DNA from 3 places in the Pseudomonas sp. 910_21 genome. Region 1 is predicted to be linked to each of the others. Evidence: predicted binding sites of a transcription regulator. Region 1 holds the regulator's gene; each other region holds the start of a gene.

Region 1 (6,896 bases):
ACCGGACCTGCAGATGTACCGCGGCACCACTTTCCCCTGGCACGTCCAGAGCGAGCGAGGCGAAGTCAATCCGGACGGCACCGAGGTCGAACTGATCGATTCGGTACGGGTTTCCCGCACCGATGAGCACAACCGCAACCTGCTGATCACCACCAGCCGCATGACAGTATTCCCGCAGAAGCAATATGCGCAGACCGAGCAAGCCGTTAGAATCGACGGCGCCGGCGGCGTGACTACGGCCAAGGGAATGAAAGCGTATTTGAAAGACGGCAGGATGAACCTGCTATCGAACGTAAGAGGACAGTATGAGGCTCGTTAAAACCCTCCCTATTTTGCTCAGTCTGGGCGCAGCACTGGGAAGCGTGAGCGCCTGGGCTCTGCCGAACGATAGCCAACAGCCGATCCGCATCCAGGCCGACGACGCCCAGTTGGACGACAAGAACGGCGTGGCCACCTACAAGGGCGATGTGATCATCACCCAGGGTTCGATGAAGATCACCGGCAACACCGTGACCATCACCCGAGCCAAGAGCGGCGAAATCGACGTAGTGACGTCGGTGGGCAACCTCGCCTACTTCGAGCAGTTGCAGAAGCAGACCGACCCGAAACCGGTTCAGGCCTACGCTGTGACCATCCAGTACCACGCTCAGCAGAATCGCATCGTGCTGATCGACAAGGCCAAGGTCATCAACGACGGCAACACCACCGAAGGCGAGAAGATCGTCTACGACACCGTCAAGCAAGTGGCTAACGCCGGTCGCGCCAATGGCAGCTCGGTCACCGCACCACGTCCGCGGATCGACATGGTCATCCAGCCGAAAAAGAAAACCGACGAGCAAAAGGCCCAGTAATGGCAACTCTGAAAGCTCAGCACCTGGCCAAGAGCTACAAGAGCCGCCAGGTCGTGCGTGATGTCAGCCTGTCCATCGACAGCGGCCAGATCGTCGGCCTGCTCGGCCCCAACGGCGCCGGCAAGACCACCTGCTTCTACATGATCGTCGGCCTGGTCCAGGCCGATCAGGGCCGCGTCCTGATCGACGACCTGGATGTCAGCCACCAACCGATGCACGGTCGCGCTCGCGCCGGCATCGGCTACCTGCCCCAGGAAGCTTCGATCTTCCGCAAGCTGTCGGTGGCCGACAACATCATGGCCATCCTCGAGACCCGCAAGGAACTCGACAAGGCCGGCCGTCGCCAGGAACTGGAAAGCCTGCTGCAGGAATTCCACATCAATCACATCCGCGACAACCTTGGCATGAGCCTGTCCGGTGGTGAACGCCGCCGCGTGGAAATCGCCCGCGCCCTGGCCACTGCCCCCAAGTTCATCCTGCTGGACGAACCCTTTGCCGGCGTGGACCCGATCTCGGTCGGCGATATCAAGCAGATCATCCACCACCTGAAGGCCAAGGGCATTGGGGTGCTGATCACCGACCACAACGTCCGCGAAACCCTGGACATCTGTGAAACCGCCTATATCGTCAATGACGGGCAACTGATCGCCGAAGGCGACTCCGAGACCATCCTGGCCAACGAACTGGTCAAGGAAGTCTACCTGGGCCATGAGTTCCGCCTGTAAAGGCTGAGGTGTCGGGCTAGATGCCAGAGCGCCAGGAACAATAAATCCCTACAAATTTTATTGTTACAGCGCTCTAGGCAAACACTTCAGTTTCAGGCATATAATTTGCTTATGTTTGGCGCTCCGGCGCCCTGTAGTGGATGGCGCATGTGCGCCGGCAAATAAGGTGTTAAGCCCCTGCCATGAAACCATCGCTAGTCCTGAGAATGGGCCAGCAGCTGACGATGACACCGCAGCTGCAACAGGCCATCCGCCTGCTCCAATTGTCGACCCTGGACCTGCAACAGGAAATCCAGGAAGCCCTGGAGTCCAACCCGATGCTCGAACGCCAGGAAGATGGCGAAGACTTCGACAACAGCGACCCCTTGGCCGACAACACAGAGTCCAAACCCAACACCGAGATCCAGGAACCCTCCTACCAGGAAACCGCCCCCACGGTGGATAACCTCGAGGAAGGCGAATGGAACGAACGCATCCCCAACGAACTGCCGGTGGACACCGCCTGGGAAGACGTCTACCAGACCAGCGCCAGCAGCCTGCCCAGCAGCGATGACGATGAGTGGGACTTCACCACTCGCACATCGGCCGGCGAGAGCCTGCAAAGCCACCTGCTCTGGCAACTGAACCTGGCGCCGATGTCGGATACCGACCGCCTGATCGCCGTGACCCTGATCGATTGCATCAACAATCAGGGCTACCTGGACGAGACCCTTGAAGAAATTCTCGAGGCCTTCGATCCGGAATTGGACATCGAACTGGACGAGATCGAAGCCGTCCTGCACCGCATCCAGCAATTCGAGCCGGCCGGCATCGGCGCCCGCAACCTGGGCGAATGCCTCCTGCTGCAACTGCGCCAACTGCCAGCGAAAACTCCCTGGCTGAGCGAAGCCCAGCGCCTGGTCAGTGACTACATCGACCTCCTGGGCAGTCGCGACTACAGCCAGCTGATGCGCCGCATGAAGCTCAAGGAAGACGAACTGCGTCAGGTCATCGAACTGGTGCAGAGCCTCAACCCGCGCCCGGGCTCACAGATCGAATCCAGCGAAGCCGAATACGTGGTCCCGGACGTCATCGTGCGCAAGGACAACGAGCGCTGGCTGGTGGAATTGAATCAGGAGTCCGTGCCACGCCTGCGGGTCAACGCACAGTACGCCGGCTTTGTTCGCCGCGCCGACACCAGTGCCGACAACACCTTCATGCGCAATCAGTTGCAGGAAGCTCGCTGGTTCATCAAGAGCCTGCAGAGCCGCAACGAAACCCTGATGAAAGTCGCCACTCAGATCGTCGAGCACCAACGGGGCTTCCTGGAGTACGGCGATGAAGCCATGAAACCTCTGGTTCTGCACGACATCGCCGAAGCTGTGGGCATGCACGAATCGACCATTTCCCGTGTGACCACGCAAAAATTCATGCATACCCCCCGGGGCATATATGAACTGAAATACTTTTTCTCCAGCCACGTCAGCACCTCCGAAGGCGGCGAATGCTCGTCCACGGCGATCCGCGCGATCATCAAAAAACTGGTGGCTGCGGAAAATCAGAAAAAGCCGTTGAGTGACAGCAAGATCGCTGGTTTACTGGAGGCACAAGGCATTCAGGTAGCCCGTCGTACCGTCGCCAAGTACCGCGAATCCCTTGGGATCGCGCCTTCCAGCGAACGGAAGCGGTTGATGTAGCCGCCGGGCTGGCCACAGCGTTTCAGAGTGTGTTTGAAACAGGTCGAAAGTCGGTTTCAAACGCGGTCTAGGTGGCAGGCAACCCAGCCTGCCGCGTTATGCACTGGCAACGAAGGAGAAGCTGTATGCAAGTCAACATCAGTGGACACCAACTCGAAGTGACTGAACCTCTGCGCGCTTACATCGGCGAGAAACTCGACCGGCTGGAGCGGCACTTCGACAAGATTACCAATGTGCAGGTCACCATGGCTGTAGAGAAGCTGAAGCAGAAAATCGAAGCCACCCTGCACATCCACGGTGGGGAGGTCGTCGCCAATGCAGAACATGACGATATGTATGCCGCAATTGACCTGCTCACGGACAAGCTTGACCGCCAACTGAAAAAGCATAAGGAAAAGCAACTCCACCTTCTCCAAGGCACGGGTCGCTAACACTCCCCTCCCATGATCCGACTTGAAAGCATCCTGACCCCCGGCCGTTCCTTGGTGAACGTGCCGGGCGGCAGTAAAAAACGCGCCCTCGAACAAATTGCCAACCTGATCAGCCGCGAAGTGCCTGATCTGGAGATGCAGGATGTCTTCGAGAGCCTGATCGCCCGTGAAAAACTCGGTTCCACCGGTTTTGGCAACGGCATCGCCATTCCCCACTGCCGCCTCAAAGGCTGCGAGTCGCCTATCAGTGCGCTGATGCACCTGGACGCTCCAATCGACTTCGACGCCATCGACGGTGCCCCTGTGGATCTGCTGTTCGTCCTCCTGGTTCCGGAAGCCGCTACCGACGCACACCTGGAACTGCTCCGGCAGATCGCCAGCATGCTCGATCGCAAGGAAGTCCGTGACCGACTGCGCAGTGCCACCAGCAATGAAGCCTTGTATCAGGTTGTCCTGGACGAGCAAAACGGTCAGTAATCATGCGCTTGATCATTGTCAGCGGCCGCTCCGGCTCAGGTAAAAGCACCGCCCTCGATGTTCTTGAGGACCACGGCTACTACTGCATCGACAACCTTCCCGCCGGCTTGCTGCCCGAGCTGGCCGAGCGCGCGTTGATTCACACGGAACTGGCACAACCTCTGGTGGCGGTTTCCATCGACGCCCGAAACCTGCCCAGCCATCTGTCGCGCTTCCCCGAGTTGCTGGAAGAAGTACGCAGCCGGCATATCCAGTGCGACGTGCTCTATCTGGACGCCGACGAGGAAACCCTGCTCAAGCGCTTCTCGGAAACCCGGCGGCGTCACCCGCTGAGCAGTGCCAATCGCTCGCTGGCCGAAGCCATCCACGATGAAACCCAGCTGCTGGGCCCCATCGTCGATCTGGCCGACCTCAAGGTCAACACCACCAATCTGAACCTCTACCAACTGCGGGACACCATCAAGCTGCGCCTGCTGAACCAACCCGAACCCGGGACTGCGTTCCTGGTGGAGTCTTTCGGTTTCAAGCGCGGCATGCCGGTGGACGCCGATCTGGTATTCGACGTGCGCTGCCTGCCCAATCCGTATTGGAAGCCCGAACTACGCGCCCAATCCGGGCTGGACGCACCTGTGGCCGAATACCTGGCCGCACAGCCCGATGTCGAGGAAATGTTCCAGGACATCTCCAGCTATCTGCTCAAGTGGCTGCCACGTTTCGCTGCCAGCAATCGCGCTTATGTAACCATTGCCATTGGTTGCACCGGCGGGCACCACCGCTCCGTGTACCTGACCGAGCGCCTGGGCCAGGTCCTGCAAAAATCCCTGAAGAACGTCCAGGTTCGCCACCGCGACCTTAGCTGAAAGGATCTACCCCGCGATGCCAGCTCTGGAAATCGAAATCATCAACAAACTGGGCCTGCATGCCCGTGCCTCAGCCAAATTCGTCGGCGTAGCGGGGCAGTTCCCCTGCCAGATCCGCGCCGGCAGGAGCCCGGAATCCATGGTGGACGGCAAAAGCATCATGGCCATGATGATGCTCGCCGCAGGCAAGGGCACCAAGATTCATCTGAAGACCGAAGGCGAGCAGGAACAGGAAGCGCTGAATGCGCTGGTGGCATTGATCAACAACTACTTCGACGAGGGCGAGTAAGCCCCTCCGGGCCACTCGCCAAGCGCCCCTCAGGCGAGCGCCGTATCCATCACCATCATCAGGCAAAAGCCGATGCACAAGCCGAGGCTGGCGAGCTTTTCGTGACCATTGCGACGGGACTCGGGAATCACTTCGTGAGTCACCACCAGCAACATGGCTCCCGCCGCCAGGGCCAACCCCAGCGGCAGCAGCACCTGCGCCAGACTCACCAACCAGGCACAGAGCAAGGCAAAGACCGGCTCCACCAAACCTGAAGCGGCGCCAATCAGGAATGCCCTGACCCGCGACATCCCCGCCCCCGCCAGCACCAGTGCGATCACCAGTCCCTCCGGCACATCCTGCAGGGCAATCCCCATGGCCAGGCTGTCCGCATCTGCCATGCCGCCCCCTGCCGACACCCCCACCGCCATGCCTTCCGGAATGTTGTGGGCAATGATGGCGAAGACAAACAGCCAGATGCGTGGCGCAATCACCGGATGTTCCGCCGTGCCGACCAGGACTTCGGGGCTCGCGCCCGAGACCTTGCGATCCACCAGGAACAAACCAAAGGCACCCAGCATGATGCCGGCGCAAACCAGGCCACTGGAGCCCCAGGCAGACAAACCCAAGTCTTGAGCGGCGGCAATACCGGGAACGATCAGCGAAAACGCCGTCGCCGCCAGCATCACCCCAGCGCCAAAACCCAGCAACGTATCGCTCACGGCCATCGGCATTCTGCGGATCACCAGCACCGGGACCGCCCCTAGTGCCGTGCCCAATGCGCAGATCGAGCCACCCTGCAAGGCGCGCAACAACCTTGGTTCCAGATTCAGCCAGCTCAGCCCTTGAGCCACCAGCAACGCGGTCCCCGCCAACAGCAACAGCGAACCGAAGGCATAACGAAACATCCGTCCGCTGCTGATCGCCAGTGTTTCAGTGCCCATAATCGGCCTTAGATCTTGTTATGAATGGAGGTATCAGGCCATCGCGGCCTGATAGCGTTGCGCGACTTCCGGCCAATTGATCACGTTGTAGAACGCATTGATGTATTCCGGCCGACGGTTCTGATAACGCAGGTAGTAGGCGTGCTCCCACACGTCCAGACCGAGAATCGGCGTGTTGCCATTCATCAGCGGGCTGTCCTGGTTACCGCTGCTTTCCACCACCAGTTTTTTCTCCGGAGTCACGCTGAGCCAGGCCCAGCCACTGCCGAAGCGGGTCAGCGCAGCCTTGGTGAACGCCTCCTTGAAGCTCTCGAAACCACCCAGTTGCTGCTCGATTGCCTGACCCAGGGCACCCTCGGGCTTACCGCCACCTGCTGGGGTCATGACCGCCCAGAACAGCGAATGGTTAGCGTGGCCTCCCCCTTGGTTGATCACCGCGGCCCGAAGTTTTTCCGGCAGTTGCTGGACACTGGCCACCAGTTTCTCGACTTCCCAGCTCGCCCATTCAGTGCCCTCTACAGCGGCATTGAGATTGTTGATGTAGGTCTGGTGGTGCTTGCTGTAGTGAATCTCCATGGTTTGCGCATCGATGTGCGGTTCCAGCGCGTCATAGGCATAAGGCAGTGCAGGCAAGGTAAAGGACATATCAATGGGCTCCGTAAGA
Region 2 (6,896 bases), on a different contig from region 1:
ATGGGTGCTCTTGTCTCGCACCGGCGCGCCGGATAGACCGCCCGCCTCGTCGCCATACTCCATGCCTTCGACGCCTTCACGGCTCAGGGTAGTGTTGGTGGCGATCACTGCGTCCATGCCGGTTTCCAGCAGGGCGCGGGCCACTTCCAAGGTTTCCTCGTCGCTCATGTCCGGGGCAATCTTGATGGCCAGCGGCACACGCTTGCCGTGGATTGCGGCCAATTCCTGCTGGCGCTGGCTCAAAGCCGCCAGCAGCTGCTTGAGGGACTCGCCGAACTGCAGGCTGCGCAAGCCCGGGGTGTTGGGCGAGCTGACATTGACCGTGACATAGCTGGCATGGGCATAGACCTTGTCCAGGCAGATCAGGTAGTCATCCACCGCTCGCTCTACCGGCGTGTCGAAGTTCTTGCCGATATTGATCCCCAGCACGCCCTTGTATTGGGAGGCAGCGACCCGCGCCAGCAGATTATCGACCCCAAGATTGTTGAAGCCCATGCGGTTGATGATGGCTTCGGCCTGAGGCAGACGGAAGATCCGCGGCTTGGGGTTGCCCGGCTGCGGACGCGGGGTGACGGTGCCGATTTCGACGAAGCCAAAGCCCAGTTGAGCGAAGCCGTCGATGGCGGCGCCGTTCTTGTCCAGACCGGCAGCCAGACCCACCGGATTCGGAAACTCCAGGCCCATGACCTGCACCGGCAACTGCGCCGGCGCCTTGCACAACAGACCGTTAAGGCCCAAACGCCCGCCCGCACCGATCAGGTCCAGGGACAGATCGTGGGAGGTTTCCGGGGAGAGTTTGAACAACAGCTGGCGGGCCAGGGTATACATGGGCGGGATGAACTCGGTTGGCGGCGAATAAGGCGCCGATTATAGCCGCGCCTGGGGCTTGCAGGCGAGGCGCAGAATGAAATCCCCGGCAATGGCATATGCCTTGCACCCACTTGCTTCATCAGACCTGCGCCAATGGCGGTCCAGGTTCAAGGACAACGGCGTCGTCACCCGCACGGGCTTTGCCTGACCAGTGGGTACGACGCTTTTTTATGCAAGGTGCCAAGCCATGACTGAACACCCCAACTCCGCGCTGGCCTGGGTCAACGGCAGCGACGCCCCGGAAAAGTCCGCCATCAACCTGGGCTTCATGGCCCTGACCGATTGCGCTTCAGTGGTGGTCGCCGCCACCCAGGGCTTTGCCCAGCCCTACGGGCTGACCCTGAACCTCAAGCGCCAGAGCTCCTGGGCCGGGCTGCGGGACAAGCTGGTGAGCGGCGAACTGGACGCAGCCCACAGTCTGTACGGCCTGATCTACGCCGTGCACCTGGGCATCGGCGGGACCCATGCCTGCGACATGGCCGTGCTCATGGGCCTGAACCAGAACGGCCAGAGCATCAACCTGTCCCGGGAACTGCAGGCCCTCAAGGTGACCAGCCCTGATGCATTGGACCGCCATGTGCACCAAAGCCGGGCACGACTGACCTTCGCCCAGACCTTCCCCACCGGTACCCACGCCATGTGGCTGTACTACTGGCTGGCCAGCCAGGGTATCCACCCGCTGCAGGATGTCGACAGCGTGGTGGTGCCGCCGCCGCAGATGGTGGCTCATCTGCAGGCCGGGCGCATCGACGGGTTCTGCGTCGGCGAACCCTGGAGCGCCAGTGCAGTGCAGCAGGATCAGGGCTTCACCCTGGCCACCAGCCAGGCGATTTGGCCGGATCACCCGGAAAAAGTCCTTGGCTGCACCCGTGCCTTCGTCGAGCAATACCCCAACACCGCCCGGGTCCTGGTGATGGCGATTCTCGAAGCCAGCCGCTTTATCGAGCAAAGCCCGGAAAACCGCCGCAGCACTGCCCAGTTGCTGAGCGCCGCCGATTACCTGAATGCACCGCTGGACTGCATCGAGCCGCGGCTGCTGGGGGATTACGCCGACGGCCTGGGCAATCGCTGGCAGGACCCCCACGCCCTGCGCTTTCACCACCATGGCGCCGTCAACCTGCCCTACCTGTCCGACGGCATGTGGTTCATGACCCAGTTCCGGCGCTGGGGCCTGCTGCGTGAGGACCCGGATTACCTGGGCGTCGCTCGCCAGGTGCAGCAGCTTGAGCTGTACCGCGAAGCCGCCACCGCGCTGGGCATCGCCGCCTGGGGCCAGGACATGCGCAGCAGCCAGTTGATCGATGGCAAGGTGTGGGACGGTTCTCAGCCTGCCGCCTATGCCCGCAGCTTCCGCCTGCATGCGCTGAACGACACCCCTCCCCTTGTTGCCCAGCGCTGACCGGAGCCCGCGAACATGCTGCGTATCCTGCTGATCAACGACACCGCGAAAAAAGTCGGAAGGCTCAAGGCCGCCCTCAGCGAAGCCGGTTTCGAGGTGATTGACGAATCCGGCCTGACCATCGACCTGCCGGGCCGCGTCGAAACGGTGCGTCCGGACGTGATCCTGATCGATACCGAGTCACCCAGCCGCGATGTCATGGAGCAAGTGGTGCTGGTCAGCCGCGATCAACCACGACCCATCGTGATGTTCACCGATGAACACGATCCGGGGGTGATGCGCCAGGCGATCAAGTCCGGGGTCAGCGCCTACATCGTCGAGGGCATCCAGGTCCAGCGCCTGCAACCGATTCTCGACGTGGCCATGGCACGTTTTGAAAGCGACCAGGCCCTGCGCGCGCAACTCCAGGCCCGGGACCAGCAACTGGCCGAACGCAAGCGCATCGAGCTGGCCAAGGGCCTGTTGATGAAGATGAAAGACTGCGACGAAGAACAGGCCTACACCCTGATGCGCCGCCAGGCCATGAGCAAACAACAGAAGCTGATCCAGGTCGCGGAACAGATCATCGCCATGCAGGAACTGCTGGGCTGACCCCCGCCCCGTAGGAGCCGGCTTGCCGGCGAACAGGCGTATGAACCTTGGGCCAGTCTTGAGGACGTCTTCGCTGGCAAGCCAGCTCCACAGCCAGCTCCTGAGCCAGTTCCTGCCGCCGGTGTCGACCGGGGTTGGCGCGGCTCTTGCTATCAGATCCACAACGGTAACCAACGGCGGTTGCCCCACCTACGACAAAGACGTCGCGCACCCTGCTCGCCCTCAACGAGCCGGGTGCCGACGTTTTTTCGTTTTGGCCCCATTGACCGGGGTCGGTGGCGCGGCCGTGGCGGCGCTCCACCTGCAAGCTCATGACGACTCCAACGATTCTTATCAGCTGAGGTGCGCGATGAATTCAAGCTTCTGGAAATCCGGCCACACCCCGACCCTGTTCGCGGCCTTTCTGTATTTCGACCTGAGCTTCATGGTCTGGTACCTGCTGGGGCCCCTGGCGGTGCAGATCGCCGCCGACCTGCACCTGAGCACCCAGCAACGCGGGCTGATGGTGGCCACGCCGATCCTTGCCGGCGCGGTACTGCGCTTCATCATGGGCCTGCTGGCCGATCGTCTGTCGCCCAAGACCGCTGGCCTGATCGGCCAGGTCATCGTCATCGGCGCCTTGTTCGGCGCCTGGAAGCTGGGCATCCACAGCTATGAGCAAGCGCTGCTACTGGGGGTATTCCTCGGCATGGCCGGCGCCTCCTTCGCCGTAGCCCTGCCCCTGGCGTCGCAGTGGTATCCGCCACAACACCAGGGCAAGGCCATGGGCATCGCCGGTGCCGGCAACTCCGGCACCGTGTTCGCCGCACTGATCGCTCCGGTGCTGGCGGCGGCTTTCGGTTGGAGCAATGTCTTCGGCTTCGCCCTGATCCCGCTGATCCTGACACTGGTGCTGTTCGCCTGGCTGGCGAAGAACGCCCCCGAGCGGCCGCGAGCCAAATCCATGGGCGACTACTTCAAGGCCCTGGGGGACCGCGACAGCTGGTGGTTCATGTTCTTCTACAGCGTGACCTTCGGCGGTTTCATCGGCCTGGCCAGCGCCCTGCCCGGTTACTTCAATGACCAGTATGGCTTGAGCCCCGTCACCGCCGGCTACTACACCGCCGCCTGTGTCTTCGGCGGTAGCCTGATGCGCCCTCTGGGCGGCGCCATGGCCGACCGTTTCGGCGGTATCCGCACCTTGCTGGCGATGTACGGCGTGGCGGTGATCTGCATCGCCGCCGTGGGTTTCAACCTGCCCAGTTCCTACGCTGCCCTGGCCCTGTTCGTCTGCACCATGCTGGGCCTCGGCGCTGGCAACGGCGCGGTGTTCCAACTGGTACCGCAACGTTTTCGCCGGGAAATCGGGGTCATGACCGGGCTGATCGGCATGGCCGGCGGCATCGGCGGCTTTGCCTTGGCCGCCGGCATGGGCGCGATCAAGCAAAGCACCGGCAGCTATCAACTGGCGCTGTGGCTGTTCGCCAGTCTCGGGGTCCTGGCCTGGTTTGGCCTGCACGGGGTCAAGCGCCGCTGGAGAACCACCTGGGGCTCCGCCGCCGTGACTGCGGCGCGAGTCTGAGCGCGCCATGGGCCTGCAACTGAGCCACGCCGAGGCCAGCGCCACCGGACCGCGGGCGGAGAATCAGGACGCCTTGCGCCGGGTCACCCCGGCGCCGGATCTGGCGGCGAGCAAAGGCCAGCTGTTCGCCATCGCCGATGGCGTCAGTCAGTGCGCCGACGGCGGCCTGGCAGCGCGTTCGAGCCTGCAGGCCCTGGCCCTGGATTACTACGCCACCCCGGAAACCTGGGCCGTGGCCGAGGCCCTGGAACGCCTGCTGACCGCTCAGAACCGCTGGCTCCAGGCCAACGGCGGCGGTCAGCCCCTGCTCACCACCCTCAGCGCCCTGGTGCTGCGGGGCCAACGCTTTACCCTGGCCCATGTTGGCGACTGCCGGGTCTACCGCTGGCACCAGCAGCAGTTGCAACGCATCAGCGAGGACCACGTCTGGGATCAGCCGGGTATGCAGCATGTGCTCAAGCGTGCCCTGGGCCTGGACCAGCATCTGGTGCTGGACTTCCTCGATGGCGAACTGCGCCAGGGGGAAAGCTTTCTGATGCTCAGCGACGGGGTCTGGGCCACCCTGGGCGACAGCGCCATCGCCGCCATTCTGCGGGACCAGCCCGACCTGGACAGTGCGACACAGACCCTGGTCAACGCCGCGCACCTGGCCGGTAGCCAGGACAACGCCAGCGCGCTGCTGGTGCGGGTCGACGAGCTCGGCGAAAGCAGCCTCGGCGATGCCCTGCTGCACCTGCGGCAATGGCCCTTGCCGCCGGCGCTGAAACCCGGGCAGCGCTTTGAGGGCTGGCAGGTCGAGGCGCTGATCAACCAGAGCCAGCAATCCCTGCTGTACCGAGTACGTGACGAGCAGCACCAAGCCTGGCTGCTGAAAACCCTGCCCGAAGCCCTGCATGACGATCCCGGCGCCTGCCAGGCGCTGCTGTCCGAAGAATGGCTGCTGCGGCGGATCGCCGGCCGCCACTTTCCCCAGGTACATGGCAGCCCTTCGCGCCAGCACCTGTATTTCCTGATGCGCGAATACCCCGGCCAGACCCTGGCACAACTGTTCCAACAACACGGCCCCCTGCCCCTGGCTCAGTGGCAGTCCCTAGCCGAGCGCCTGTTGCGGGCCGTGGGCCTGCTCCATCGGCGGCAGATTCTGCACCGGGACATCAAGCCGGAAAACCTGCTGTTGGGGGACGATGGCGAACTGCGGGTGCTGGATTTCGGCCTGGCCTACTGCCCGGGCCTGTCGGCCGACCCGGCGCATTTGCTGCCCGGCACCCCGAGTTTCATCGCCCCGGAAGCGTTCAATGGCGAACCGCCCAGCCCACAGCAAGACCTCTACGCAGTGGGCGTGAGCCTGTACTTCCTGCTGACCGGGCACTACCCCCATGGTGAGATCGAAGCCTTCCAGCGTCCGCGCTTCGGCGTGCCGACCAGCCCCAGCCGCTATCGCCCGGACCTGCCGGAATGGCTGGAGCAGAGCCTGGAGCGCGCAGTGGCCAGCACCCCGGCACAGCGCTATGAAACCGCCGAAGAATGGCTGCTGGCACTGGAACAGGGCGAACGCCGCAGCCTGAACAGCCGACCCCGGCCCTTGCTGGAACGCGAACCGCTGAAGGTCTGGCGCGGCATCGCCCTGGCCGCCCTGCTGCTCAATCTGCTGCTGGTATTGCTGTTGCTGCATCGCTGACTGCCACTGCGGCAGCGCCTAGCAGTACCGAAAGTGGGCGTGGCGCCTCGATTCGGTGCAGCGCTCAACATCGGCCAGGACGAAATCTGTGCCTGAGCCCGGTAAAACCGCGCCCTCGGCAACTTGGCACAAGCGCTGCATTAGATCAGGCAACAGACATAAAGCCCGGCCTTCAACGACGAAGGCAGGCTTCCCGAGAGAACGGGATCGGACAAAGGCGTCCTCGTCAGGCCACTGACGGGACGCCTTTTTTGTTTGCGCGCATTTTGTCGAGCCAGGCCTCACTGACCCTGCCTGAGCTCCGGAGAAGCCCATGAAAAGACTCAAACTGGTGATGATCGGCAACGGCATGGCCGGGGTACGTACCCTGGAAGAGCTGCTCAAGCTGAGCGATGAGCTGTACGACATCACGGTCTTCGGCGCCGAACCCCACACCAACTACAACCGCATCTTGCTATCGCCAGTGCTGGCCGGTGAACAGACTTTCGAGGACATCGTCCTCAACGACCTGGACTGGTACCTGGACCACAACATCAAGCTGCTGCTCAACCGCAAGGTGGTAGAGATCGACCGGATCAAGCGCCGGGTAATCGCCGAGGACGGCAGCGAAGCCGAGTATGACCGTCTGCTGATCGCCACCGGCTCCACGCCCTTTATCCTGCCGATTCCCGGTAAGGACCTGCAGGGGGTAATCGGCTATCGCGACATTGCCGACACCCAGGCGATGATCGACACGGCCAGGACTCACAAGCATGCGGTGGTGATCGGCGGCGGCCTGCTGGGCCTGGAAGCCGCCA
Region 3 (6,896 bases), on a different contig from region 1:
TCGTCTTTGTCGAAGCGCCGCGCTTCACGCTGCAACTGATAGACGAAGCGCTCTACCTGACGCTGCACCAGGCCGCTCATGTTGTGAAAGCGCACGCCGGCGAAGGTGGTGTCGATACGCTCCTCGTGATGCAGGTAACGCAGTTCGACCGGGGCGGTCATGCTGCCGAAGGGCAGGGCGGCAATAAAGCGCTCGTACACCTGACCCAGTTGCAGGCGCGAAGAGATATCGCCGTCGAAGCGCAACTTGCAGCCGGTAGCGGAAATATCCAGCAGCTTGCCGGTCAGAGGGGACTTGAGTTTTTCGCCGCTGAGTTCGATGTCGACCAGTTGCGCCAGCTTGAGTGCAGCCCGGAAGGCGTTGCGGCGCTGGTGGTAAACCACTTCGTCCGGCAGCGTGGTCCGGTAGCAGCGCCCGCCATTGGACTCATCGAGGGTCGGCAGGCCGTTGCTTTCCCAGGCGATGCGCACGCCTTCATGAAAGCCTTCAACGCGAAATGGCTCGCCTGCCAGCATGAATCGCTCACCGTCGCGAGGGATCATTTCATCAAGGGCAATCATGTTGCTGTCGCGGTCCACTTCCACGAGGTAGCTCTGGAAGCGCTGACTGCGCTCATGGAAAGTGATGATCAGCGGGTCGTGGCTCTCTTGCAGCAGCCGCAGGTTGGAGGAAATTTCCAACGCAGTGGTGAACACCTTAGGTGGCTGCGGAGCATCTTCCGCGTTTGAGGCGTTGAACACGGTTCATCAATCTCCAGACAAAATACAACTACACGCAGGATCTGGCATTTTGCCAGTATGTTTCACGGCTTGGTAGCGCGCACTCATTTTTGGGGCTTAAGCCTGACTGAGTGGGCGGGGCTTCGCAAGCATAGAGGTAGAGCCGCGGGCGTCATAAAGTGCTGGGGGTTCACCGCCGTTGAGGATTTTCAACTGGTTGGCGGTGGTGGCCTGTTGAATCTGGATCGAACGGCCATTGAGTTCGTTGGTGGCCTGGCAGTCGGCGAGCAACTGGGTCAGCAGATTGCCCTGCTCGAGCAGTTGGTCGCCCAGGCTGGAGTGACTGGCCAGTTGCTCGAGGCCTGCACGATTGCTCGGCAGGTTCAGGCTGGCAAGGATCTCTGTGCGCTTACGGCCATGCTGTTCCAGCAATATGACCAGGGCCTGCTTCTGCGCCAGGATATCCTCCAGCAACGGCATGTCGCGGCCGTGCAGGGCAATGGATTCGGCTCTGAGCAGCTCCAGCAGTTGTTGAGCTGGAGCAAGGTCGTCATTGATCAGTTGCAGTAAATTGGTGTCGTGCATGGCTGGCCTTGGGGATTAAGCGTCCAAAAGCCTGGCGCAAGCCTGTGGCTAGCGCTGGGCTTCGAAGTTGAGCAGTTTGCTGGCTATACGGTTGCTGTCGACCTTATAGCTGCCATCGGCAATGGCTTGCTTCAACTCGGCCACTCGGGCCTTGTCGACAGCAGGCTGATCGCGCAGCTTGTCGGTGATTTTCTGCAACTGTTGAGCCTCATTGCTGAGGTGTACCGATTCCCCGCTTTTGCTGGTCTCGGCTGCAGTCGTCAGCGGAGCGGATTTGCCGGCATCACCGGTTTCCTTGCTGGCGCTGGTACGCGTACTGCCTGTCAGTGAAGGGGAGCTGTTTAAACGGCTGAAGTCGATGACCATGATGAAGAAAACCTCTGGGTATTTGGACGCTTGCCATGTTTTCGGCCATACCCTGAAAAACTTTAGGCTCGATTGTCGACAAGCCAGCGCAGGTATCTGCGACCCTTTATCGGCCACAGTTTAGGGAACGAGCGAGTCGAGCGCCAGTTATCTACATTGCCACTTCCACCTGCCCCGGTGCGGTGATGCGCGCCTTGATCACTCGCTGCGAGTTTAGGTTCTTGACCCGGATCTGCTCGCTCATGCCGCCATTGGACAGTGCCTCCCCCGGCATCCGCACGTTCAGGGTGCCGCTACGTGCCGAAATCACCACCTGATCGCCCTTGCGCACCACTTCAGCCTGTTCCAGGTGCCCCAGGGTAATGAGCTGGTCGGCGACCATTGGTCGGACAAGTTTCTGACCAATGGCCTGGTCCACGGAGGTCAGGTAGCCCTGATTGTTCAGGCTGATATCTCTCTCACGCAACACCACGTCTTCCGGCTCGATGATCCCGGCGCGCTTGAGTGGGCGTGAAGTGGTGACCACTTCGCGAAACAGCTTGACCTGGGCTGGCACGAATACGGTCCAGGGGGAGGCGCCTTCGCAGCGTACCTTGACCGTGACCCGTCCCAGCGGCTGTGCTGGACTTTCCAGGCTCGCTGTCAATTCCTTGTCGCAGGCGGGCATGCGCATACGCGGATCCAATTGGTTGACTTGGATTTCGTAGCGTCCTTCCGTTTGACTGGTGGCCAGGTAGTCTTCTACCGTGAATTCAAGAAACCCTTGAGTGACGCCGATAAGTAGATCAGGCAGGGTGACCGAATCAGCAACGGCAGGGCCGCCAGGGTTTAGGATACACAGCGCCGACAACCCACAAAGCAATGCGCGGTAGGGGGATGTCAGGCGTCGGAAAAATGTCGTTTTGGCGTTCATAACAGTTAAAAAGCAAGCGCCGTGCCGTTTAGTGATGAGCGTGCGTCGGATCTTAAAGCTTTGGGGAGTCTGGGCATGGCTGGTGTAATGGATTCGGTAAACCAGCGCACGCAATTGGTTGGGCAGAATCGCCTGGAGTTGCTGCTGTTCCGTCTGGACGGCGAGCAACTCTACGGGATCAACGTATTCAAGGTTCGCGAGGTGCTGCAATGCCCCAAGCTGACCCTGATGCCCAAATCCAACCCTGTGGTGTGCGGTGTCGCGAATATTCGAGGGGCGACCATTCCGATCCTGGATCTGGCAATGGCCACAGGTTCGGGTGGGTTGCAGGATCAAAGCAATCCGTTCGTCATCATCACTGAGTACAACACCAAGACCCAGGGGTTTTTGGTGCGCTCGGTGGAGCGTATCGTCAATATGAACTGGGAAGAGATCCATCCGCCGCCCAAAGGGACTGGTCGCGATCACTACCTGACGGCGGTAACTCGGGTGGACAACCAGTTGGTCGAGATCATCGACGTTGAAAAGGTTTTGGCGGAAGTCGCCCCCACTTCCGAGTCGATCTCGGTGGGCGTGGTGGACGTCGAAACTCAGCACAAGGCTGTATCCCTGCGAGTGCTGACCGTTGACGACTCGTCAGTGGCGCGTAAACAGGTTACTCGCTGCCTGCAGACTGTGGGTGTCGAGGTGGTGGCGCTGAACGATGGCCGGCAGGCGCTGGACTACCTGCGCAAGCTGGTGGATGAGGGCAAGAAGCCGGAAGAGGAATTCCTCATGATGATTTCCGACATCGAGATGCCCGAAATGGACGGTTACACCCTCACGGCCGAGATACGTAGCGATCCACGCATGCAAAAGCTGCATATCATCCTGCATACTTCGTTGTCAGGGGTGTTCAATCAGGCGATGGTGAAGAAGGTCGGTGCCGATGACTTCCTTGCCAAGTTCCGTCCTGATGACCTGGCATCCCGGGTAGTCGACCGGATCAAAGCAGCAGACCACAGCTGAGGGCATCAGCCCCTGGCGAACATAAGATTTAAGAGGCGGCAGCATTGTCTACGGGTAATTTGGATTTTGAACAGTTCCGGGTCTTCCTGGAAAAAGCCTGTGGTATTTTGCTCGGGGAAAACAAGCAATATCTCGTCTCGAGCCGTCTCAACAAACTGATGGAGCAGCAAGGCATCAAAACCTTGGGTGAGCTGGTTCAGCGGATTCAGACCCAGCCGCGCAGCGGATTGCGCGAGATGGTGGTGGATGCGATGACGACCAACGAAACCTTGTGGTTTCGTGACACCTATCCCTTCGAAGTGTTGAAGAACAAGGTGCTTCCCGAGGCCATCAAGGCCAGCCCCAATCAGCGCCTGCGGATCTGGTCGGCGGCATGCTCGTCTGGGCAGGAACCCTATTCTTTGTCGATGTCCATCGATGAGTTCGAGCGCAGCAACATGGGCCAGTTAAAGATGGGGGTGCAGATTGTTGCTACCGATCTGTCCGGGACCATGCTCAATAACTGTAAGACCGGCGAATACGATAGCCTGGCCATTGGCCGTGGTTTGTCGGCCGAGCGCCTGCAGCGCTACTTCGACCCTAAAGGGCCGGGGCGCTGGGTAGTCAAGGCACCGATCAAGAGTCGGGTGGAGTTTCGCTCGTTCAACCTGCTGGACAGCTACGCCAGCCTAGGCAAGTTCGACATCGTGTTCTGTCGCAATGTGCTGATCTACTTCTCGGCCGAGGTCAAGAAGGACATCCTGATGCGCATTCACAGCACTCTGAAGCCTGGCGGTTACCTGTTCCTGGGCGCTTCCGAAGCGCTCAATGGTCTGCCGGATCATTATCAGATGGTGCAATGCAGCCCGGGGATCATCTACCAGGCGAAGTGATCGATTGTTGCGGCAATAAAAAAGGAGGCCTCAGGGCCTCCTTTTTTGTGGGCGTCATTTTATCGGGTGGCTGGGCTAAAAGCGGCAGCTCGATTGCCGCTTTGCCGGCGTTTCGCGGAAATCCATTGCCGCTTTTCTGGCATTGCCGCCTTGCCGCTGCCGTAGAGCCCTTGATTTACGGGGCTCTTTGACTTGGCACGTAGCTTGCTAAGTCAAGGTTACGAAAAATCAGGTCACCCAAAGGTTTCCGACATGAGCATCAGCTTCGATAAAGCGCTCGGTATTCACGAACAAGCTCTTGGCTTTCGCGCCAAGCGTGCCGAAGTGCTGGCCAACAACATCGCCAACGCCGACACCCCGAACTACAAGGCTCGGGACCTGGACTTCTCCGCTGTGCTCGCCGAGCAGAACGACAAGGCCAAGAACGGCAGCTTCGCGCTGAACATGACCAATACCCGGCATATCGAAGCCCAGGGCCTTGGCAGTGGCGACGAGTCGCTGCTGTATCGCACGCCGATGCAACCTTCGATCGACCAGAACACCGTGGATGCTCAGTTGGAGCAATCGAGCTACGCACAGAACTCGGTGGACTTCCAAGCCAGCTTCACGCTGCTCAACAGCAAATTCAAAGGGCTGGTTGCAGCCCTGCGCGGAGAGTAATCCATGTCCCTTGCCAGTGTTTTCAATATTGCCGGTAGTGGCATGAGCGCTCAGACCACTCGTCTGAACACCGTCGCCAGTAACATCGCCAACGCCGAGAGCGTGTCGTCGAGCATCGACCAGACTTACCGCGCTCGTCACCCGGTGTTTGCCACCATGTTTCAGGGCGCCCAGAGCGGTGGCAGCGATTCGCTGTTCCAGAACCAGGACGCTGCAGGCCAAGGCGTACAGGTGCTGGGTGTAGTGGAAGACCAGAGCAATCTGGAAGCTCGCTACGAACCGAACCACCCGGCTGCGGATGCCAAAGGTTACGTCTACTACCCCAACGTCAACGTGGTGGAAGAAATGGCCGACATGATTTCCGCCAGTCGCTCGTTCCAGACCAACGCTGAAATGATGAACACCGCCAAAACCATGATGCAGAAGGTCCTGACCCTGGGTCAGTGATAAGGGGCGAAGCCAATGAGCGTTACGGATACCACCAGCGGCCCATCCCTTAAGGATGTACTGGCCAACTCGTCGAAGAAGACCGCGAACACCACCAGCGCCGACGGCCTGGCGGCAGCGACGAACAGCACCACCGGTAAGCAGGCCCTGGGCAAGGACGCGTTTCTCAAGTTGTTGGTGACCCAGCTGAACAACCAGAACCCGCTGGATCCTCAGGACAACAGTGCGTTCGTTGCCCAGTTGGCGCAGTTCTCTACCCTGGAAGGGATCACGACCCTTAATACCTCGGTGAACTCCATCACTGGCAATTACAAATCGTCTCAGGCTCTGCAGGCTTCGTCCCTGGTAGGTCGCTCGGTGATCGTCCAGTCCGGCACCACTCAGGTGGACACCAGCAAGAGCATGACCGGTTCGGTGACCGTTCCGGCTGGCGTCAGCTCGGTCAAAGTGACCATCACCGACAAGGATGGCAACACCGTCAAGACCATCGACATGGGCAGCCAGAAGGCCGGCAACGCCAGCTTTGTCTGGGATGGCACCAAGACCGACGGCACCAAGGCGGCCCCGGGTAACTACACCTTCAAGGCCAGCACCACCATCGACGGCAAGGGCACTGACCTGATCACTTATCTGCCGGCGACAGTCAACAGCGTCACCATCAGCCAGACCGGCGGAGAGTTGATGCTGAACCTGGCAGGACTGAGCAGCCCGATTGCCCTGTCCAAAGTACAAACCATTGGTATCTAGAGCCGACTAACCGGCACAAGGAGTGGAATATGTCTTTCAATATCGGCCTTAGCGGTCTCTACGCTGCCAACAAACAGCTGGACGTCACCGGCAACAACATCGCCAACGTCGCGACCACCGGTTTCAAATCTTCCCGCGCAGAATTCTCCGACGTCTACTCGGCCACCAAGCTGGGCAGCGGCACCCAGGTGATTGGTAACGGCGTACGCCTGTCCAACGTTTCCCAGCAGTTCACCAACGGTGATATCAGCAACACTGGCAACGTGCTGGACATGGGCATTCAGGGGCAGGGCTTTTTCGTGCTCAGCACCAACGGCTCGCTGACCTACACCCGTGCCGGTACCTTCAAGACCGACAAGGAAGGCTTCATCACCAACAGTGATGGCACTGCGCGCCTGCAAGGCTATGCCGTAGATGCCAACGGCAAGATCATCAACGGTGTATTGACCGACCTGCGGATCGATACCTCGAACCTGTCGCCCAAGCCAACCGACTCGATCTCCTCGACGATCAACCTGAATTCCGATTCGACTCCGATCAATGTGGCTTCGACCGCTCCGGTTTATGTGTTCAATCCGA

Evidence for each region. Region 1 encodes sigma-54, which starts transcription at its own class of promoters, with help from an activator protein. Its sites were predicted from a motif close to ANTGGCATNNANNTTGCTNT; they were not measured.
Region 2: the regulator sigma-54 is predicted to act here: its motif matches at 919-938, upstream of FW796_RS24295 (CmpA/NrtA family ABC transporter substrate-binding protein).
Region 3: the regulator sigma-54 is predicted to act here: its motif matches at 4,655-4,674, upstream of flgB (flagellar basal body rod protein FlgB).

Annotation. Positions count from the first base shown of each region.
Region 1 covers NZ_VXCY01000001.1:883,199-890,094, forward strand. Annotated here, with positions in the region: gene lptC (LPS export ABC transporter periplasmic protein LptC) at 1-319, shown strand, start outside; gene lptA (lipopolysaccharide transport periplasmic protein LptA) at 306-851, shown strand; gene lptB (LPS export ABC transporter ATP-binding protein) at 851-1,576, shown strand; gene FW796_RS04100 (RNA polymerase factor sigma-54) at 1,759-3,252, shown strand; gene hpf (ribosome hibernation-promoting factor, HPF/YfiA family) at 3,378-3,683, shown strand; gene ptsN (PTS IIA-like nitrogen regulatory protein PtsN) at 3,696-4,160, shown strand; gene rapZ (RNase adapter RapZ) at 4,163-5,020, shown strand; gene FW796_RS04120 (HPr family phosphocarrier protein) at 5,037-5,309, shown strand; gene FW796_RS04125 (ZIP family metal transporter) at 5,339-6,232, opposite strand; gene FW796_RS04130 (superoxide dismutase) at 6,266-6,877, opposite strand; gene FW796_RS04135 (hypothetical protein) at 6,879-6,896, opposite strand, start outside.
Region 2 covers NZ_VXCY01000008.1:176,938-183,833, reverse strand. Annotated here, with positions in the region: gene FW796_RS24300 (quinone-dependent dihydroorotate dehydrogenase) at 1-828, opposite strand, end outside; gene FW796_RS24295 (CmpA/NrtA family ABC transporter substrate-binding protein) at 1,058-2,269, shown strand; gene FW796_RS24290 (ANTAR domain-containing response regulator) at 2,285-2,860, shown strand; gene FW796_RS24285 (nitrate/nitrite transporter) at 3,210-4,421, shown strand; gene FW796_RS24280 (protein kinase domain-containing protein) at 4,429-6,099, shown strand; gene nirB (nitrite reductase large subunit NirB) at 6,413-6,896, shown strand, end outside.
Region 3 covers NZ_VXCY01000002.1:681,819-688,714, forward strand. Annotated here, with positions in the region: gene FW796_RS08255 (flagellar brake protein) at 1-740, opposite strand, end outside; gene FW796_RS08260 (flagella synthesis protein FlgN) at 837-1,304, opposite strand; gene flgM (flagellar biosynthesis anti-sigma factor FlgM) at 1,353-1,670, opposite strand; gene flgA (flagellar basal body P-ring formation chaperone FlgA) at 1,822-2,583, opposite strand; gene FW796_RS08275 (chemotaxis protein CheV) at 2,659-3,591, shown strand; gene cheR (protein-glutamate O-methyltransferase CheR) at 3,636-4,463, shown strand; gene flgB (flagellar basal body rod protein FlgB) at 4,716-5,123, shown strand; gene flgC (flagellar basal body rod protein FlgC) at 5,127-5,570, shown strand; gene flgD (flagellar hook assembly protein FlgD) at 5,586-6,317, shown strand; gene flgE (flagellar hook protein FlgE) at 6,347-6,896, shown strand, end outside.